Regions from separate parts of the Methylobacterium sp. 37f genome, predicted to be linked through region 2. Evidence: predicted binding sites of a transcription regulator. Region 2 holds the regulator's gene; the other holds the start of a gene.
What was found. Region 2 encodes LexA, which represses DNA repair genes until DNA is damaged. Its sites were predicted from a motif close to TGTTCNNNNTGTGTTCNG; they were not measured.
Positions count from the first base shown of each region.

Region 1 (3,417 bases), on a different contig from region 2:
CGCCATGGATGCCGGCGCCGGGGCCGACATCGACGACGTAGTCCGCTTGCAGGATCGCGTCCTCGTCGTGCTCGACCACGATCACGGAATTGCCGAGGTCGCGCAAGCGCTTCAGGGTGCCGAGCAGGCGTTCGTTGTCGCGTTGATGCAGGCCGATCGAGGGTTCGTCCAGCACGTAGAGTACGCCGGTGAGCCCGGAGCCGATCTGCGAGGCGAGGCGGATTCGCTGGCTCTCGCCGCCGGAGAGCGAGCCGGAGCCGCGCGCCAGCGTCAGGTATTCGAGGCCGACATCGATCAGGAAGGTCAGACGGTCGCGAATTTCCTTGAGGATGCGGAAAGCGATCTCGTTCTGCTTGTCGGTGAGCTTACCCGGCAGATCCGAGAACCAGGCATGGGCGTCGCGCACGGACAGCGCGGTGATTTCGCCCACATCCTGCATCGCGACCTTGACCGAGAGCGCTTCGAGCTTCAGGCGCTTGCCGCCGCAGGTGGCGCAGGGCGTCTCGCTCATGAAGCGCGCGATCTCCTCGCGGGAGGTATCGCTCTCTGTCTCCTTGTAGCGCCGCTCGAGATTCGGGATCACGCCCTCGAACGGCTTGTTGACCTCGTAGGCCCGCATCCCATCATCGTAGGCGAAGCGCACCGCCTCGTTCTGCGTCCCATAGAGGACGACCTCGCGGGCTTTGGCGGGCAGGTCGCTCCACGCGGTCGTGGTCTTGAACCCGTAATGGCGCGCCAGCGCGTCGAGGGTCTGTCCATAATAGGGCGACGTCGATTTCGCCCAGGGACCGACAGCGCCGCGTTTGAGGCTTAGCTTGGCGTCAGAGATGACGAGTTCCGGGTCGATCCGCATTTCATGGCCGATGCCGCCGCAGGTCGGGCAGGCACCGAACGGATTGTTGAACGAGAACAGACGCGGCTCGATCTCCGCGATGGTGAAGCCGGAGACCGGACAAGCGAAGCGCGACGAGAAGGTGATGGGCTCGCGCGGGGCTTCGCCCTCCGGCGCGTCGGCAAACTCGATCAGGGCGATGCCATCGGCCAGTTCCAGGGCGGTCTCGAACGAATCGGCCAAGCGCGCGGCGATGTCAGGCCGGACCACGATGCGATCCACCACAACGTCGATGTCGTGCTTGAGCTTCTTGTCGAGCTTCGGCGCGTCGTCGATGGGGTAATACTCCCCGTCAATGCGCAGGCGCTGGAATCCCTTCTTCTGGAACTCCGCGATCTCCTTGCGGTACTCGCCCTTGCGGCCTCGAATTACCGGCGCGAGCAGGTAAAGCCGGCTCTTTTCCGGTAGGGCCAGCACGCGGTCGACCATCTGGCTGACAGTCTGGCTCTCGATCGGCAGGCCAGTCGCAGGCGAGTAGGGAATGCCGACCCGCGCCCACAGGAGCCGCATGTAATCGTAGATCTCGGTGACGGTGCCGACCGTCGAACGCGGGTTCTTCGATGTGGTCTTCTGCTCGATCGAAATGGCCGGTGAGAGGCCGTCGATCTGATCGACATCGGGCTTCGACATCATCTCCAGGAACTGCCGCGCATAGGCCGAGAGCGATTCGACGTAGCGGCGCTGCCCCTCCGCATAGATCGTGTCGAAGGCGAGCGACGACTTCCCGGAGCCCGACAAACCGGTGAAGACCACCAGCCGATCCCGCGGGATCGTCAGGTCGATATTCTTCAGGTTGTGCTCGCGCGCGCCGCGCACCGAAATGACCCGCGCATCGCGCGCCGCCGCCCCGTCGAACAATGCCTCGATCTTGGCTTCGACCTTCTCGGCCTCGGCTTGCGATTTCTTGGCGGCGGCTTTGGCTTTGGCCATGGAGTCTCTTTGGAAGGTCTGCGGTGCGGGACCCGGCACGTCTCGGAACGACCCGTTCGCCGCATGTCGGGCGCAAGGCAACCGCGGGCAAGGCGCACACCGCGCATATCGGCTCTTCAACTAGAACAAAAAGCGTACAACCACAATATCGGCGGCCGCCGCCAGAGACCGCGCCGGATCAGTGGAACAGCGGTCGATCCACATGCCGGTTTCGTTGTCTCCGTTGCGCCGTCTCAAATCCGACAAAGGTCAAATGCGATCCAGTCTCCGCCTGACTCATCAGGACCACGATCGGGCGTAAGGACGGCGGCCATTCCTCGGCTTCAGTCATGAGCGACTACACGGAAGACACCAGGTTCTTGGAGGGAGCAACCCAGATTTCGCGGAACGCAAACGGCTCATCGTTACCAAATTTGCATCACTTATGACCAAATTTTCATCATATGATAGTAATGCAACGCAACCTTTACCCGATGAATGAAACCATTGCTGCATCGTCTTGCAAGCAGGTTCGTCTGATGTCCGCCGGTTTCACTTCATCGCTGCGCTTCCGAATCCTGCTCGTTGCACTCGCTCCCTGTCTCGCCTTCGCGGTGGTGGTCGGTCTTGCCATCACCGAGCGGATGAGCCTGCGGTCTCAGATGGGGCAGGTCGAGGATCTTGTCGGGATGGCGGGTCGGATCAGTGCCTTGGTGCACGAGACTCAGCGGGAACGTGGAGCCTCCAGCCTCTTCCTCGGCGCGAAGGGCACCAAGTTCCGGGCGGAACTGGATGCGCAGCGCTTGCGCACCGACGCAGCTCGCACGGCCCTCGATGCAGGCCGGGCCGGCATGGATATCGGAGCCTTCGGCGCAGGCGTCGCTCGCCGGAGCGAGGCCTTGACTGCCCAGATCGCCGCCATTGGCCCGCATCGCGCGGCGGTCGATGGCCTGATGCGCACGCCGGCCCAGAACATGGCCGCCTATTCCGGCGTGATCGCCAGCGCCCTCGACCTCGTCCGCGAAGTTTCCCAGGTGGCCGCCAGTGCCGATCTCGCCGGTCGCATCGCCGCCTATTCGTCCTTTCTCGCCCTCAAGGAACTCGCAGGCCAGGAGCGCGCCACCGCCTCAGCGATCTTCGGCGCCGGACAGACCGATCTCGCGGGGCATGAGCGCTTGGCGGGCCTGAGTGCAGGCCAGACCACCTACGAATCCCTGTTCCGCCTCGGAGCAGGTTCGGCCCAGGCAGCGTTGCTCGATGGCGCCAAGACGGCTGCTCCGGCCCGCGAGGTCGAGCGCCTGCGTCGCATCATTCTCGACACGATCCCGGGAACGGCCCTGTCCTTCACCGATGCGCCCGCCTGGTTCGGCGTCGCCACGCAGCGCATCGACAGCCTGAAGACCATAGAGGACCGGCTCACCGCCGATCTCGGGATGGCAGCCGCGGATGCCCGCGCCGAAGCTGAGCGCAGCGTCCTGCTATGGGTCGCGGCCGGTATCGCGACGCTGGCTCTGTCTTGCGGGCTGGCCTACGCTTTCGGAACGGCCATCGCCCGTCCCCTGACCCGGATCGCCAGCGCGCTCACGGCGATTGGCCGCGGCGAGCAGGCCGGGGCA
Region 1 covers NZ_JAGHKN010000001.1:197,247-200,663, reverse strand. The annotation lists gene uvrA (excinuclease ABC subunit UvrA) at 1-1,822, opposite strand, end outside; gene J7U37_RS01010 (nitrate- and nitrite sensing domain-containing protein) at 2,341-3,417, shown strand, end outside.
Region 1: uvrA (excinuclease ABC subunit UvrA) is a predicted target of LexA. The motif match lies at 1,944-1,961, and genes of this name have one in related genera.

Region 2 (3,417 bases):
CGCCACCGCGCCCTTCGCGACCTATCATTTCCAGACGGTGCAGCCCTTCGGCCTCGTCGGCAATGCGCTCACCCTCCCGCTGGTCTCCCTGGCGGTGATGCCCGCGGCGGTGCTCGGCATCCTCGCCTATCCGTTCGCCCTGGATCAGCCGGTGTGGTGGGCGATGGGTCTGGCGGTGCGCGGAATGCTGTCGATCTCGACCTGGATCGCGGGCTTCGGACACGCCGTCGTGGTGGTGCCGGCCTTCGGGGCGGGGGCGTTGGGGCTGCTGGTGGCCGGCCTCCTCCTGCTCACCCTTCCGGCCTCGTCCCTGCGTTGGCTCGGGTTGATCCCGGCGGCGATCGGCATCGTCTTCGCGGCGTCGCCCGATCGCTTCGACATCTACGTCGATCGGGAAGGCACCGGGGCGGCGATCCGGGATCGCAGCGGACACCTCGCCACTCTGGGGCGTCCGCCGGCCTTCGTGCTCGAACAATGGCTGAAAGCGGATGGCGATGCCCGGAAGGCCGGCGCCGTCCCGGCCTTTCCGGACGCCCGGTGCGATGGCCTCGGCTGTACCCTGACCCTGCCGGATGGGCGCAGGGTCGGCCTCGTCACCGACAAGCGCGCTTTCCCGGAGGATTGCGCCCGGGCCGACATCCTGATCAGCCGCCAATCGGCCCCGCCGGGCTGCGCCGCGGCGTTCGTCCTCGACCGGACCTTCCTGGCGGCACACGGCGCGGCGGCCTTGCGCCTCACGCGCGAGGGCGCCCGCATCGTTACGACGCGGCGCCCGGGAGAGGCCGTTCCCTGGCGACCCGTGGCACCTGCCAACACGGACGCACCGGCGCGTGCCGCACCGGACATCGTGCCGGCAGCGCCGATCGGGCGAGCAAAGGACGCACCGGGTTCGCCCGGCGAAGGGCCGGGCGAAGGAATTGGCGAAGGGACCGGAGAAGAGCCTCAGTAACGGCGCACGAGACTGACGAGGCGCCCCTGAATCTGCACCCGATCCGGGCCGAGCACGCGGGTCTCGTAAGCCGGATTGGCGGCCTCGAGAGCGATGGACGATCCCCGTCGGCGCAGGCGCTTGAGGGTCGCTTCCTCGTCATCGATCAGGGCCACGATGATGTCCCCGGTGTTCGCCGTGTCCTGCTTGCGGATCACCACGAGATCGCCGTCGAGAATGCCGGCCTCGATCATCGAATCGCCGCGCACCTCCAGGGCATAGTGCTCGCCACCCGCGAGAAAGTCCGGCGACATCGTCACCGAATGGCTCTGCTCCTGGATGGCCGAGATCGGCGTACCGGCCGCGATCCGCCCCATCACCGGGATCGTCACGGCCCGGCCGCTCTCGTCGGTCGCCTGGGTGGTCGGTAGGCGTGAGATGGAGGCGCCGGCCGGCACGCCCTTGCCCTTGCCGCCCTCGACCACGCTCGGGGTGAAGCGACGGACTTCCGCCGCAGGCGCGGTCCGCGCCGAGGCGGATTGACCGCCGAGGCTCTCGGGCATCCGGATCACCTCGATGGCGCGGGCCCGGTTCGGCAGACGCCGCAGAAAGCCCCGCTCCTCCAAGGCCGTGATCAGGCGGTGGATGCCCGATTTCGACTTCAGATCGAGGGCGTCCTTCATTTCGTCGAAGGACGGGGGAACGCCGCTCTCGCGCATCCGAAGCTGGATGAACTGGAGCAAATCCAGTTGCTTACGCGTCAACATGCGGAACACTCTTCGTTGGAGACATTGGCTGCGGCGGACGACCACAGAAACAAACCACGAACACGTTAAACGTTCCGCAAGTGTTCTGCAAGAGTTCCTCAAAGAAGGCGACATTCGTGCGCGGTGGCGCGCGCCCGATCCCAATTCAGGGCCGGTAGGGTTGGTCTGGTCACCGGTCACCAGAGCACCCGGACGCAACTCTGGCAATATCCGGATCGGGCGGAAAGGCCGCCAGAGCGCAGACCTTGCCCCGCGATCGACGGCGCTCAGGTTTCGTGCGCGTCGGGCAGGCATGAACCGGGAAGGCGCAAACCGGGAAGGCGCGAACCGGGAAGGCGCGCGTTTCTCGACTCTGTCGCACCCGGATCGGCCGTTCGCCGCATTCCGCAAAGGCACGGCGCGATGCGATGGACGGTTCGCGTTACGAAGCATCATACACTGCAAGCCTTGCCTCTCATCTCTCCTTAACCAAGATAAAACCCCGTCGTTGTGTCCTTTACTGCCTATAGATAGAGATTACCCTTATAGAAAAACGCCAGAACAACGACAAGGCCAAGCAAACATGTCGAAAATCATTGCGTATTGGGACAGTGAAAGTTCCCGCAATGCCGCTGGCGGCCAAGCAGACCTCATCCTGGCGACGGCGCAAGGCGCGGCGGATGGCTGGGCGAAACACATCCAGGGCGACGCCGTGATCGAGATCGCCATCGCGATGGGCAATTTCGCCGGCGGAAATGTCCTGGCCAATGCCGGTCCCAGCTATGCCTGGGACGGCCAGGGATGGACCTTCGCCCCGATCCTCGAAGCGCGCGAGGGTTGGGATGGCAATGGAGGCGAGGCGGACGGCAAGGTCACCCTGGGCCAGGACAAGCTCGGCGATCTCTTCTTCGATCCGCAGGGACAAGCCGGTGTCCCGTCCAACAAGATCGACGCGTTCGGGCTGTTCCAGCACGAGATCGCCCATGCCATCGGGTTCATCGATTTCCAGCCGGCCTGGTATGAAAACGGATCGATGGTGTATTACGACGAGAATACAACCACGGTCCTGGGTGGCCCTGCCAAGCTCGACGATGCGCGGGCGCATGTCTCGGGCGTCGAAGATCTGATGGACCCCTATTCGCCCTGGGGGTGGCGCCCGCAGATCTCGGATCTCGACCTCGCTCTCCTTCAGGACAAGGGCCTTCCGATCGCAACGGATCGCAAGGACCAGATCTGGCTCGGCAGCAAATCCGACACCTTCTCGGCCTTCGGTGGCGACGATTACGTCGAGGGCGGACGGGGCGACGATCACATCGACGGTGGGGCCGGCAAGGATTGGCTCTATGGCGGCGTCGGCAACGACACCCTTCTCGGGGGTGCGGGCGCCGACGGGCTCGATGGCGGCGAGGGCGATGACCTTCTCGAGGGCGGCACCGGCGCCGATCGGCTCTATGCCGGCCTCGGCGACGACAACCTGCGTGGCGACGCGGGGGATGACGTTCTGGAAGGTGGCGACGGCACCGATATCCTGAACGGTGGCGCCGGCGCCGATCTCATCATGGGTGGTCGCGGCGGCGACCGGGTTGCCGGCGGAGCCGGGGATGACACCTTCGTCATCACCTTCGGCGATCTGGAGACGAAGGGCATTCGCGACCTGATCGTCGATTTCCAGGGCGCGGGGCAATCGGGCGGCGATGTGATCCAGTTCAGCGGGTTCGCCGTCGCCTCGACCCTGGACCTCAT
Region 2 covers NZ_JAGHKN010000002.1:31,855-35,271, forward strand. The annotation lists partial or broken gene J7U37_RS01590 (ComEC/Rec2 family competence protein) at 1-949, shown strand, start outside; gene lexA (transcriptional repressor LexA) at 943-1,695, opposite strand; gene J7U37_RS01600 (calcium-binding protein) at 2,258-3,417, shown strand, end outside.